One region of the Janthinobacterium sp. P210005 genome, then DNA from elsewhere that is predicted to be linked to it. Evidence: predicted binding sites of a transcription regulator. Region 1 holds the regulator's gene; each other region holds the start of a gene.

Region 1 (3,407 bases):
TCCATGATGATGGGCGGCGCGCCCTTTTCCAGGCTGAAGGCCTGGCCGATGGCGTTCTGGAAGACGCGGTATTTGCCTTCGTTGACTTGCGAAATCGCATACATGACGACGAAGAAGGCGAACAGCAGGGTGATGAAGTCGGCGTACGAGATCAGCCAGCGGTCCTGGTTGTCCGGTTCCTCGTCATACTTCCTGCGCGCGCGCCGCATCATGGTCAATGCTCGTGCAAGAGGCTGGACACGCGCTCTTCGATGATGCGCGTGTGGTCGCCCGTGGCGATGTCGTACAGCACGGCGGCCGTGATTTCATATTGCACCACGCGGCGCGAAACGATGGCCTTGAGTTTATTGGCCACCGGCAGGAACAGCAGGTTGGCCAGGCCCACGCCATAGATGGTCGACACGAACGCCACGGCGATGCCGCCGCCCAGCTTGCTGGGGTCGGTGAGGTTTTCCATCACGTGGATCAGGCCCAGCACGGCGCCCAGGATGCCGATGGTGGGCGAATAGCCGGCCGCCGATTCCCATACCTTGACGGCCTGGCGCTCGGCCATTTCGTAGGCGGAGATTTCCACGTCGAGCAGCTGGCGCAGCTTGTCGGGCGCGATGCCGTCGACGATCATGCGCAAACCCTTGGCGTTGAAGCGGTCGGCCGTGTTTTCCATCAGGCGTTCGAGCGCCAGCGGGCCGTCGCGGCGCGCCGTCAGGCTCCATTGCCCGATGTCGCGCGCCAGCGCGGCGCGCGTGTCCGATGGCGGCAGGAAGACCCAGCGCAGCATTTCCAGGCCGCGGACAAAAGTGCGCAGCCGCGTCTGCAGCAGCACGGCGCCGAAGGTGCCGACGATGACGATGGCAAAGGCGGCCGGCTGCAGCAGGGAGGCCATCTTGCCGCCTTCCAGTGCCTGGCCGACCAGCAGGCCGGCCAGCGCCAGCGCCAGCCCGATTACGCTGGACCAGTCCACGCCAGCTCCCTCAAGGTTGCGCGCAGGCGTGCGACGGCCTGGGTATGCAGCTGCGAGACGCGCGATTCGGATACGCCCATCACCGCGCCGATCTCCTTCAGGTTCAGCTCTTCTTCGTAATACAGGCCCATGAGTATTTTCTCGCGTGGCGGCAGCGCGTCGATGGCATCGATCACGGATTGCCGGAAATCGGTATCGAGCAGGGAACGCAGGGGATCGCTGTCCTCGTCCACGCAGTGGCGGTCGAGGAAGCTGTCATTGCCGTCCGGGTCATGAAAGTCTTCGTAGTACACGAGCTGGTGGCCGCCGCCGTCGCCCAGCATTTCCTGGTAGTCGGCCAGCGACATTTTCAGCAGCTTCGCCACTTCCGACTCCGTCGGCGGATGGCCGAGGCGCTGCTGCAGGGTGCTCATCGCCTCTTCGATCTTGCGCATGTTCTGGCGCATGCTGCGCGGCAGCCAGTCGCTGGTGCGCAATTCGTCGAGCATGGCGCCGCGGATGCGCAGCACGGCATACGTCTCGAACTGCGCGCCATGCGTCTCTTCATAGCGCGTAATGGCATCGAGCAGGCCGATCATGCCGGCCTGGATCAGGTCATCGACCTCGACCGAAGGCGGCAATTTCGCCTTCATATGGTGCGCCAGACGCTTCACCAGCGGAATGTGCTCCGTCAGCAAATAGTCCTTGTTCGATTTCCCTTTGACCGTGTACATAGGCTGCTTATTGTTTTCTCATCTTATCTGGTGCTGCGGTTCGATTCAGGCGCTGAACTGGTGCGGGCTCCCCGTCTGGTACAAGGTGCCGCCAAGCACCGGCGCCGCCGAACGGGCCAGCCGCTCGGCCAGTCCGCGAAACGCCACCGACGCTCCCGCCAGCGGAAACGCATCGACCACGCTGCGGCCCAGCCGCGCCGCGCGGTGCAGATACTCGTCGGCAGGCACGGAACCCATCGAAGTCAGCTTCACGGCCAGGTAGCGGCTCGCCGCCTGCGCCATATTATCGTATACCACTTTTGCTTCGGATTCGGAAGCGCCGGTGACAAGAATGCCGAACGGACGGCGTCCCAGTTCCTGGCTCAGGCGCTTGATCAGGCAGTACGCCGCCTTGATCGAGGTGGCGCTGGTCGAGACTTGCACGACGATATCCGACGATGCCATCAGCGGCACGGGGAAGCAGGCGCCCTCGTCCGCCACGACGCCGTCGACCAGCACGATGCCGCTCTGGCGCGCCAGCACCTCGAACGTCTTGCCCAGGCGGCGCAGTTCATCCTCGCCCGCATAGTCCATGCTGTCCATCAAATGGTTGCGCGCGCCCAGGCTGGCCACGCCGAAGCCTTGCGGCACCTGGTGGATGACCTGGTTCAAGCCGCACTGCTGGCGCGCCACATCGCGCAGGCTGGCGCCGTGCGCCAGTCCCAGGCGCGATGCCACGCCATCGCTGCCGCCGCTGGCGTCGAGCAGCAGCACGTCATTGCCGCCGTAGACGAGCGACGCGCCCAGGTTGACCAGCATGGCGCCCTTGTCGTCCTGCGGCGTGGCCGAGAGGAACGTCATGACGCGCGGCTGCGGGCCGGCCAGCATGCGGCGCAAGCCTTCGGCCTGGTCGAAATCGAAATTAGCCAAGGTGCACCCCGCGCGCTTCATTGTTGCGGGCGGCCGCCTGCGCCATCAGCAGCGGCAGTTCGGCGTCGGAAAACTGCGTCGCCGCCGCATCGCGCTTGAGCTTGAAGGCACGGTCGATCAGGTAGCCGCGGTCGGCCAGGTACAGGTCTTCCGGCACGCGCTGGCCGTTCGACACATAAAACAGGTTCAGCTTCTGGCGGATCACCACGTCGAGCACATTGCCGATCGAGGCCGCTTCATCGAGCTTGGTCATGATGCAGCCGGCCAGGCCGCTGCCCTGATACGCGCGCACCACTTCGTTCAACGTTTCCTGCGTGGCCGTGGAGTTCAGGCACAGCAGGCGCTTCACGTCGGCGCCGGCGCCCGACAGCATGGCCACCTGTTCCGTCACCATCTGGTCGCGCTGGCTCACGCCCACCGTATCGATCAGCACCGTGTGCTTGTTCTTCAATTCTTTCAGGGCGATGCGCAAGTCCGCCTCGTCCTTCACCGAATGCACCATCACGCCGAGGATCTTGCCGTAGATGCGCAACTGTTCATGCGCGCCGATACGATAGGCATCCGTGGTGATCAGGGCCAGCTTTTCCGGGCCGTGGCGCATCACGCAGCGGGCCGCCAGCTTGGCCGTGCTGGTGGTCTTGCCGACGCCCGTCGGGCCCACCAGGGCAAACACGCCGCCCTGCTCCAGCATGGCGTCTTCATTGGCCACAGTATTCAGGTTACGGCTGAGGACCGTCTTGATCCAGCGCATGCTTTGCGCGCCGTCGAGGCCGGCCGGCAGCTTGTCGATCAGGTAGCGCGCCAGGCTGGCCGAGAAGCCGGCC
Region 2 (3,407 bases), on a different contig from region 1:
CAGGCGCTCGACATGCATGCGCACGATCCCGAATACCCCGTCAGCACGGGCTGGCCCGAGCTGGTGCGCGAGTATATCGACGACCTGGAGCGCCGCTACAGCGCGCCCGTGATCCTCGTCGGCCATTCGCTGGGCGGCATGCTCAGCGTTATGGTGGCCAAGCAGCGGCCCGACCTGGTGCGTTGCGTGGTCTTGCTCGATTCGCCCGTGGTGGCGGGCTGGCGCGCCTTGCTGGTGCGGCTGGCGCGCAACACGGCACTGGGCGAGCGTTACTCTCCCGCCCGTTTTTCCGCCCGGCGGCGCAAGCTGTGGCCCGATGCGCAAGCTGCGTATGCGCATTTTGCCGCCAAGGACATGTTCGCCATCTGGGCGCCGCAAGTCTTGCGCGATTACATCGACAGCGGCCTGGCGCCACATCCGGACGGGGTGCAGTTGCGCTTTACGCGCGAAGTGGAAACGCAGGTCTACCGCAGCTTGCCGCACCACATCGGCGGCCTCGTCAAGGATGGTTTTCCAGTGCCCATCGGTTTTATCGGCGGCACGGAGTCGGTGGAATGCCGCCAGGCGGGCTTGACGGCCACGCGCAAGCTGGTCGGCAAATTTTTCCGCCAGGTGCCGGGCGGGCATCTGTTTCCCATGGAAAACCCGGAACTGACGGCGCAAGTGGTGCGCGAGATGATCACCTCGTTGTTGGCTAAACACTAGCCGACTGGCAAGGATTTTCAGCGGGCAAGGGCCAAAAGTGGCGGTTTTTCGCGTAAAATCCTGCCATCCGGGCCACGCCTGCAGCAGGCGTGCGGCCCCAGCCATTCCGATATTCTAGAAAGATACCCCTGCGATGACGATTAAAAGCGATAAATGGATACGCCGCATGGCGGAAACAACGGGCATGATCGAGCCGTTCGAACCGGGCCAGGTCAAGGAACGCGACGGCAACCGCATCGTTTCCTACGGCACCTCCAGCTATGGCTATGACATCCGTTGCGCCGACGAGTTCAAGTTGTTCACCAACATCAACACCACCATCGTCGACCCGAAGGATTTCGACGCGAACAACTTCGTCGACGTGTCGGGCAAGGGTTATTGCATCATCCCGCCAAATTCGTTCGCGCTGGCCCGTACCGTCGAGTATTTCCGCATTCCCCGCAACGTGCTGACGATTTGCCTGGGCAAGAGCACGTATGCGCGCTGCGGCATCATCGTCAACGTCACCCCGTTCGAACCGGAATGGGAAGGCTATGTGACCCTGGAGTTTTCCAACACGACACCGCTGCCGGCGAAAATCTACGCCAACGAAGGCGTGGCGCAAGTGCTGTTCTTCGAGTCCGATGAAGTGTGCGAAACGTCGTACAAGGACCGCGGCGGCAAATACCAGGGCCAGGTCGGCGTAACGTTACCCAAGACCTGATCGCGGTGAAGGGAGGGGCGCCAGCCGTCTTTCTCTGTCTTTACCTGCCTTTACACCTGCGGCACTACATCCGCGCCCATGCTTGCCGTTAACCTTGGTATCGAAACACTGAGGAGGCATCATGGTAGCGGCAATCGGTTCAGGCGGCGCGGTCAGCGCGGCCAGTAGCGCCAGTTCGGGCAGCAGTTCGCAGATCGCGGCGCTGCAAAAGCAGATCACGGCGGCGCAAAAGCAGTTGACGGAGTCGCAGAAGGGCGAGCAGACGGAGGCGTCGCAAAAGCTGCAGCAGCAGCTGGCGCAGCAAATCCAGGCCTTGCAGGCGCAAATTGCCCAGTTGCAAGCTGCCGCCGCGCAGAAGGCGGCGCAGCAAGATGCTCAGCCGGCCAGCAGCGCCGATACGGCGACGAGCCCGGCCAAATCGACTTCGTCCACCCTGGGCAGCATCATCGATACGCAAGCGTAACAGCAACTCCGCGCATAAAAGACGCCAGGCTCGCCGACAGGTCAGCCTGGCGTTTTGACGGGCAACAACATTTCCACGCACAGTCCGCCACCGCTGCGCAAGCTGGCCCCGATGCGGCCGCCATGGGCGTTGATGACGTGCTGGGCGATGGCCAGGCCCAGGCCATGGCCGTCCGTGCTGTGCTGGGTATTGCTGGCGCGGAAGAAAGGTTCAAAAATGCGGGCCAGGTCGGCGCTGGCCACGCCGGGTCCCCGGTCCAGCACGGCGATGCGCAAGCAATCATGCTGGCGCGACAGTTCGACATCCACCGTGCCGCCGTCGGGGCTGTGCTTGATAGCATTGCGCACCACGTTTTCCACGGCGCGCGCCAGCAGTTCGGGCTGGCCCGTGACGCTGGCGTCGGCCATGGCCGCGTCGACCGCCAGGTCGATGCCCATCAGGCGCGCCCTGGCTTCATAGCGGGCGTCGTCCACGATGTCGTGCACAAGGTCGGCGATGCCGACGTCTTCGCTGTGCGCGTGCCCCGCGCCCGCTTGCACGGCGCCCGCTTCCAGCCGCGACAGGGTCAGCAGTTCACCGATCAGCTTATCCATGCGCTCGCTTTCGCGTTCGATGCGCTGCATCGAGGCGGCCATCTTTTCCGGCTGCTGGTGCGCCAGGCCGATGGCGGCCTGCAAGCGCGCCAGCGGCGAGCGCAGCTCATGCGAGACATCATGCAGCAAGCGCCTCTGGCTGTCCATGAGGCTGCGCAAACGGCCCGTCATGCGGTCGAAATCGCGTCCCAGGTCCGTCAATTCATCGCCGCGCTTGCCGCTGGCGTGGAAGCGCGGCGCCAGGTTGCCGTGCGAGGCGGCCTCGAACGCCTGCCGCAGGTCGCGGATGGGGCGCGCAAAATACCAGGCCAGCAAAAAGGCGAACAGCAGGCTGGCGGCGATGGCGGCGGCCAGGGGAATGAAGGTGCGATAGGGACTGTCCATGCGCGGGCCGGGCGGCATGCCGCGGCCGAATTCGCCGCGTGGCGGCGGGGCGCCCGCGTCGCTGGGGCGTGGACCGGGTCCCATGGCGCGCGGGCCGCTCAGGGTGACGGCGTTGAGCGTGTCGCGCGCGGCGCCCGCCTCGGCATTGCGGAAGCGTTCGGACGAGGGCAGGAACAGCAGGTAGCGCTTGCCGTCGCTGCCGGCCACGTCGCGCACGACGGGATGGGCCTGGCTTTGTTGCAGCATGGCGCGTGCCTTGGCCAGCATGGCGGGATGCACCATGCGGCCCATCAATTCTTGCCCTTTGGCATCGACAGCAAACACGCGCATGCGTTCGAGCTTGCCCAGGAATTGCCGCAAGGCCTGGCTGCCGCCCGCTTCCACGGTGGCGCTGGCGGCCTCGATGATCATTTGCGCGGGCGGACTGGTGTCGATGTCGAGGGCCCGTTCCTGCTGCGCGGCCCGGTTTTTCAGCCAGAAGGTGCCGCCGATGCCGATGGTGGCCGTCACTTGCGCCAGCATGATGCACAGAAAAAACTTCCAGAACAGACGGCCCACG
Region 3 (3,407 bases), on a different contig from region 1:
ACAATCGGTGCTCGATGAAGCGAGCAACCTGGCCGCCATTTCCGCCCTGGAAGAAACCGATTTGCTGGTGATCGACGCGGCCATCGTCTGGGAATTGATCGAACAGTCGAACGGCCTGGCGCGCAACCTGCTGCGGCTGCTGTCCTTCCGCATCCGCGCCGCCAATGCCCTGCTGCGCCGGCGCCAGAAACTGGGCGAATTCTACCGCCAGCTGTCGATGGTCGACAGCCTGACGGGCTTGTACAACCGCGCCTGGCTGACGGATTTACTGCCCAACATGATCGTCACGGCCCACGCCAGCGGCTCGCCGCTGTCGCTGGTGATGATAGACCTCGACCATTTCAAGCGCTTCAACGACACGCACGGCCACCAGGCGGGCGACCAGGCACTGCGCATCGCCGCGCAAGTGCTGGGCGCGGCCCTGCGGCCCACGGATTTCGCCGTGCGCTACGGTGGCGAGGAAATGATGGTGATCTTGCCCGATACCAACGAACACGTGGCCTTGCGGGTGGCCGAGCGCTTGTGCGAGCGCATGCAGCTCGCCGTCATCTTCGCCGACATGCGCAGCGCCTTGCCGCACATCACGGGTTCCTTCGGCGTGGCCAGCCTGGCGGCCGAACAGGACGACCATGCGCTGATCGCCGCGGCCGACGCGGCGCTGTACCGGGCAAAAGCCGGCGGCCGCAACCGGGTAAGCACCTGATAAAAAGCCCATGGCGTCGTTGCATTGCCTCGTCGTACATTCGTACTGCCTTCGGCAATGCGCCTAGCCCTGGACATTTTCTCAGGCGCTTCCGGCGTAATAATGATCAGGCGGCCTTGCTGTCGGCCGGCTTGGCGGCATCATCCTTCTTGCTGCTGTGCGCGGCGATGAAGTCGGCATAGCCCTTTTGCACCAGCTCGTACGTCTTGTCGATATTGCCGGCGATGTCGCCATTCAGCACTTTCAAGCCGCCCAGGATGTCGCGCGCTTCCTTGAAGCCTTTTTCCATGCCGCCGCTGATGGTGTCCATGAACTTGGTCAGGGCCGTATCGTCGTCCAGGCCGGGATTTTGTTTCTTGAAGGCATCAAAAAATCCCGTCGACAGCGATACAATGCGGTTCGCCGTCGCTTCGGCGCTGTTGTCCTGCGAAGCCGCGTTCTGGATCGCGTCCTCGCCGTACTGCCCCTTCAGCGCTTCATTGATGTTGGTGATGGCCGTCTTGTACAGCAGCGCCAGCGGTTCGTTCTCGGAACCGATCGACACGTTCAGCGACGCCTGCATGATGGACGCGTTCAATTGCAGCTTGGTGCGGTCATTCACGCTCATTTCAGCGTTGACGCCGTCCTTTTGCTGGACTTTATCGTCCTTGCCGGCAACGCCCGTACTGACGGAAGTCACGGAAGGGGTGGAATTGCCGCTTGCGGCGATGGGAATTGACACGATAGACCTCCTTGAACGGGCAATGTATGCCACCATGCGGGAAACGCGATGATGACCATCCTCTCGTGTAGTATCGGCAGGTTTTCAGAAAACTGTAGCAGCGGCCGCTTTTGGCGGCCCGGATAACCAATCAAGCAACGACCATCAATGACTAACCAGACCTTTCTTTGGCACGACTACGAAACCTTTGGCGCCCAGCCGCGCCGCGACCGCCCGGCCCAGTTCGCCGCCATCCGCACGGATGCCGACCTCAACGAGATCGGCGAACCCATCATGCTGTATTGTCAGCCTGCCAATGATTTCCTGCCCGACCCGCAATCGTGCCTGATCACGGGCATCACGCCGCAACAGTGTCTGCAGCTGGGCGTGCCCGAACACCAGTTCGCCGCCACCATCGAAGCGGCCTTTTCGGAGCCAGGCACCATCGGCGTGGGCTACAACACCATCCGTTTCGACGATGAAGTCACGCGTTTCCTGTTCTGGCGCAACCTGATCGACCCGTATGCGCGCGAATGGAAGAACCATTGCGGCCGCTGGGACATCCTCGACGTGGTGCGCATGACGCATGCGCTACGCCCGGAAGGCATCGCATGGCCGAAGCGCGACGATGGCCAGACCAGTTTTAAACTGGAACACTTGAGCAAGGCCAATGGCCTGGTCCACGAAGCGGCGCATGATGCACTGTCCGACGTGCGCGCCACCATCGCCCTGGCACGCCTGATCAAGGAAAAGCAGCCGAAACTGTTCGAATTCTGCCTGGCCCTGCACAAGAAGGACAGGGTCGCCAGCGAAATGGGCATGCACCTGGCCGCCAGCGAGCGCCAGCCCTTCCTGCACGTGTCGGGCATGTTCCCCGCCGAACGGGGCTGCCTGGGCGTCGTCTGGCCGCTGGCCACGCATCCGAGCAATAAAAATGAAATCCTCGTCTGGGATTGCGCCTATGACCCGCGCGAACTGTTTACCCTGGACGCCGACACCATCCGCACGCGCTTGTTCACGCGCAAGGACGCCATGCCGGAAGGCATGACGCGCCTGCCCGTGAAAAGCGTGCACCTGAACAAGTCGCCCATGCTGGTCGGCAATTTAAAGACCTTGTCGCCAGCCATGGCCGCGCAATGGAGCATCGATCTGGACGCGGCGAAGGTCAACGCGCAATTCGCCGCCACGGCGCCGAACATGGATGCCGTCTGGGCCGAAGTGTTCCAGCGCCCGGGCGCGAATGCCGCGCTGGACGTGGATGAAGATTTGTACAATGGTTTCGTCAGCAACGATGACCGCCGCCTGCTCGAATCGCTGCGCCGCGACACGCCGGCCAAGCTGGCCACGGCCCGCCCCTCGTTTGCCGATGAACGCCTGCAGGAACTGCTGTTCCGCTACCGCGCCCGCAATTTCCCGCAAACCCTGAGCGAAGCGGAAAGCCTGCGCTGGGAACAGCACCGCGCCGCCCGCCTGTTCGACGGCGACGCCGGCGCCCGCACCATCGAAATGCTGTTTACGGAAATCGACGTGCTGTCGGAATCCGTCGATGAGCGGGGCGAGGAAATTCTGGGAGAACTCTACGATTACGCAGAGATCGTCGCACCACAGCGTGACTAAATGCAAAATGCCGGGCTAGCCCGGCATTTTTTATGCATGCGACTTAAACCGCGCGGTGTTGATTGATCGCATCGCGCGTTTCAATCGCCACGCGGCGCGCCGCGTCGGCGAAGTCTTCGCCCGCCTGCGGCGTGGCATAGATGATGGCGCGCGACGAGCTGATCATCATGCCCATGCCGTTCGCCGTCTGGCCCGCGCCGACGGTGGCGGCGATGTCGCCGCCCTGGGCGCCGATGCCCGGCACCAGCAGCGGCATGTCGCCGACGATGGCGCGCACCTGCGCCAGTTCTTCAGGGAAGGTGGCGCCGACGACGAGCGCGCACTGGCCGTTTTTATTCCACTTTTCGGCCACCAGGCGCGCCACGCGCTGGTACAGCGGTTCGCCGT
Region 4 (3,407 bases), on a different contig from region 1:
GCGCGCTTGACGGTGGCCAGGGCGGCGATCAGTTCGGGCGGCATCTTTTCCGTGGAGATATGGAAGTGCTCGAGCGAGCGCTGCGTTTGCGCTCCCCACAGCCGGTCGGCGGGTACGTCGATCGGGCCGAAACTGTCGCGTTCGATTCTGCTACTCATGGCATCCCTTTCATCGATGGAGGTGGATCGAGTGTACTCCAGGCGTCAAAAAAGCACAGGATGATGCTGTATTGCATCATTTTTGCCCTGACCCATCTATATTTTTGCGATTTCCTGCCGTTAAAGACAGGCGAGTTCCCCTTATCTATCCTGTTATCAAAGCGATCAGTCCATGCAGAGCAGCATCTTTCCCCGTTGGTCCCTGATCGCGTGCGCCGCCGCCAGCCTGGCCTTGCCGCCTGTCATGGCGGCCGAGCTGGGTGACATGGCCGTGCTGTCGCACGTGGGCCAGCCCTTGCTGGCCGAGATCGAACTGACAGCCCTGGCGCCCGAGGAAGCGAGCGGCGTGGCCGTGCGCCTGGCTTCGTCCGATGTGTACCGCGGCGGCGGCATCGGCATGGATCCGGCCCTGCAAACCTTGACCATCAGCCCGCTGGAGCGCGGTGGACGCCACTATGTGCGCGTGACAACGCGGCAAGCGATCCAGGCAGGCCATGTGCACCTGTATTTATTGCTGGGCAGTGGCAATGGCGCCGTCGTGCGCCTGGGCACCTTGTGGCTGACGCCGGCCCCGCCCGCCGCCGCCGTCGCCCCTGTCAGCGCGCCAGCCAGGCCCGCCGTTCCGGCGCCCGCGCCCGTGCCGCAACCGTTGCCATTGCCGCGCGCCGTCTCCGCCGCGCCGTCGCCCGATGCCGCCGCCCTGGCGGCCCGCGCGCGCGCCGAGGGCCTGGTGCGCCCGGCGCGCGTGTTCGTGCCGCCGCCCGCCGCGCCCGCGCCGCCCGCTGCCGCACTGCGTCCGGCGCCGTTGCGCCGCGCCACGGCGCCCGTCGCCGCTTGCGCGCCGCAAGCCAATATTGAGCAGGCGCAAGCGTGCGTGGCGCTGGATGAGAAAAACGCGGCCCTGAATGACAAGCTGGGCGAATTGGAAGGCAAGATCGGCGCCTTGCAGCAGGCGCTGGCTCAGCCTGCCGCCGCTGCCGCTGCGCCGGCTGCCGCGCCGGCCGAGGCGCAGGCGCCGCATGCCAAGCCCAAGCCCCTGCACGCGGCGCCCGCAGCCGAGAAGAAGGCGGGCGGCAATGGCTTGCTGTGGCTGGGTATCGGCACCCTGGCCTTCCTGCTGTTGACGGCGCTCATCGTGTACGTCGTGCGCAAGCGCAAGCAGGCGGCGGGGCCGGGTGCGCCGTCGAAATACTGGGTCTTGCTGCGCAAGCCATTCGGCCGCAAGAAGAAGGAGGCGCCCGTGCTGACGGAGGCGGTGGAAGAGGGCGTGGCGGACGAGCCGGAACCGGAGCCGTTCTCGCGTTGATGATGTTGCAAGGGCTGCGACAAGGCGGCGCCGGAATTTGATATAAAAAAAGATATTGAAAAAAGACAGAAAAATGCTTGTATCGCGTGTTGCCTGTTTCTTAAATATGGTGATATGATTAATTCAGTGGACTTGCTCTACGACAAAACAGCCCCAGCCTGGCGCAGTCACCAACGATAGTGTGGCGCGGCAAACAGGTGTAGCGTTGCATAAACGCCTGGGTCTGGAAGCGGTTCGCGATGCCGACGATGTGCTCGCGAACGCCGGATGCAACCGGCAGCGAGGCGACGCCAGGAGATACCTGGGGCTCGCCTTCCAAATTCCCCTCCTTGTTTCCCGAGCGCCGCAGATGGCGTGCTCCCCGGCAAGGCGGCAGACGTAAAAAAAAGCACCCGCGGGTGCTTTTGTCGTTTCTGGCGCTGCAATATTGACTTACATGCGGGCGCGCGAACCTTGCATGGCGTTCGGCAGCTGCGTCATCCACGGTTCCGTGATGGTGCGGATTTCGCGGTCGTTGGCCAGGATTTGCTTGAGCAAGTCGATCTTGCGCAGGCGCGAGGCGCCGGCCTGGGCGGGCACCTTGCCCGTCATGACCGTGCTGGCGGCGCTGGCACACTGGTTTTCCAGGGCATCCAAGTCATTCCAGTCGCTCGAACGTGCGGCCACGACCATTTTATTGGTCATTCCTGCAATATTTTCATACATCGAAAGAACGTCGTTGGAGGTCATGAGCACACCCGTAACTAGTGAATGGATTACCGCTTGTCTAGATTAACGGCGTGCTTAACGGGAACTTGAGGGTGTTTTTGAAAAAAAAGTGAAAATAATTTGGATAATTTTGGCGATCCGCCGGAATCGCCCGCAAACCCGCATGGATGCAGGGTCGGCGATGCCGGCGGTGGGGGATTTATTTGACGAGTTCTTCCAATCCCGCGCTCAGTTCGGCTGGCGGCGGCATCTTGTCGACCAGTACCGAAGGCGGTAAACCGAGCGCTTCGGCCACGTTGCCGGGGTAGCAGGCGATGATTTCTTCATTGCTCAGGGCGTTTTCATCGATGCGGGCGCGCCAGGCGGCCAGGTGGATGATGGCGGCCAGGCGGTTCAGCGGCGCCTTGGCCAGCGGGTCGGGAAAGGCGGCGATGGCGTCGGCAAAGGCGCCGGGGAACTTCCAGCGGCGCGCCAGTTCGGCGCCCACCTGTGCATAGTCATAGCCCAGCGAGACCCGCTCCGCGTCGAGCCGGCGCGCATCGAGCGGTGGGGCGATCTTGTCGAGCTGCATGGCTTGCTCGGGCATGGCGGCATGGATCACCAGTTGTCCGATCGCATGCATCATGCCGATGGTGAACGCCAGGTCCTGGTTGTCGCCCGTCTGCCTGGCGATCCAGCGGGCCGACACGGCGCTGTGCAGGCTGTAGCGCCAGAATTGCGGCAGGTTCAGGCCGGGCACGGCCTTGAAGCCACTGACCAGGCCGGAGCTGATGACGAGGGTGCGCACGGTAACAAAACCGAGCATGAGCACGGCGTCTTCCACCGTGCCGATGCTGCGCGAGACGTGGTAATAGGCTGAATTGGCCAGCCGCAGCAGCTTGGCGCTCAAGGCCGGGTCCGCTCCCAGCTGGCGCGCGATGTCTTCGGTGGCGATGGCGGGGTTGTCGAAACTGCGCACCAGTTCATCGACGATCTTCGGGGCGGCAGGCAGGGCGTGGGGTTGCTGGAACAGCGCTTCCAGTTGCATGGCAATCTCCTTGGCGTACACGCGGCACGGGCTCGTGAAACTATAGGCCGATTTTTTGTCCGCATGCAAAAAAGTTCCGGGATGCTTTTTGCATGGGAAACAGGCTATGATTTTGACTATTCCATCGAAAGGATCGCCATGCACGGTTTGCGTTTTTCCTGGTCCCGGACGCCAGTCCAGGCCGCCATCGTCCTCGCCCTGGCCGGCG

What was found. Region 1 encodes FliA, which starts transcription of late flagellar genes. Its sites were predicted from a motif close to CTAAAGTTTNNNNNNNNNNNGCCGNTA; they were not measured.
Region 2: the regulator FliA is predicted to act here: its motif matches at 1,473-1,499, upstream of VPH40_RS04950 (FlxA-like family protein).
Region 3: the regulator FliA is predicted to act here: its motif matches at 1,496-1,522, upstream of VPH40_RS18095 (DUF5610 domain-containing protein).
Region 4: the regulator FliA is predicted to act here: its motif matches at 2,237-2,263, upstream of VPH40_RS17750 (flagellar protein FliT).

The regions. Positions count from the first base shown of each region.
Region 1 is NZ_JAZARC010000006.1:404,715-408,121, reverse strand. It holds gene motD (flagellar motor protein MotD) at 1-209, opposite strand, end outside; gene VPH40_RS23710 (flagellar motor protein) at 215-961, opposite strand; gene VPH40_RS23705 (RNA polymerase sigma factor FliA) at 943-1,674, opposite strand; gene VPH40_RS23700 (MinD/ParA family ATP-binding protein) at 1,720-2,583, opposite strand; gene flhF (flagellar biosynthesis protein FlhF) at 2,576-3,407, opposite strand, start outside.
Region 2 is NZ_JAZARC010000001.1:1,134,300-1,137,706, reverse strand. It holds gene VPH40_RS04960 (alpha/beta fold hydrolase) at 1-705, shown strand, start outside; gene dcd (dCTP deaminase) at 839-1,408, shown strand; gene VPH40_RS04950 (FlxA-like family protein) at 1,530-1,871, shown strand; gene VPH40_RS04945 (sensor histidine kinase) at 1,913-3,406, opposite strand.
Region 3 is NZ_JAZARC010000004.1:313,014-316,420, forward strand. It holds gene VPH40_RS18090 (GGDEF domain-containing protein) at 1-703, shown strand, start outside; gene VPH40_RS18095 (DUF5610 domain-containing protein) at 810-1,424, opposite strand; gene sbcB (exodeoxyribonuclease I) at 1,572-3,020, shown strand; gene pyrF (orotidine-5'-phosphate decarboxylase) at 3,064-3,407, opposite strand, start outside.
Region 4 is NZ_JAZARC010000004.1:243,622-247,028, reverse strand. It holds gene fumC (class II fumarate hydratase) at 1-158, opposite strand, end outside; gene VPH40_RS17755 (type IV pilus assembly protein FimV) at 331-1,464, shown strand; gene VPH40_RS17750 (flagellar protein FliT) at 1,897-2,148, opposite strand; gene VPH40_RS17745 (HDOD domain-containing protein) at 2,372-3,199, opposite strand; gene VPH40_RS17740 (M13 family metallopeptidase) at 3,338-3,407, shown strand, end outside.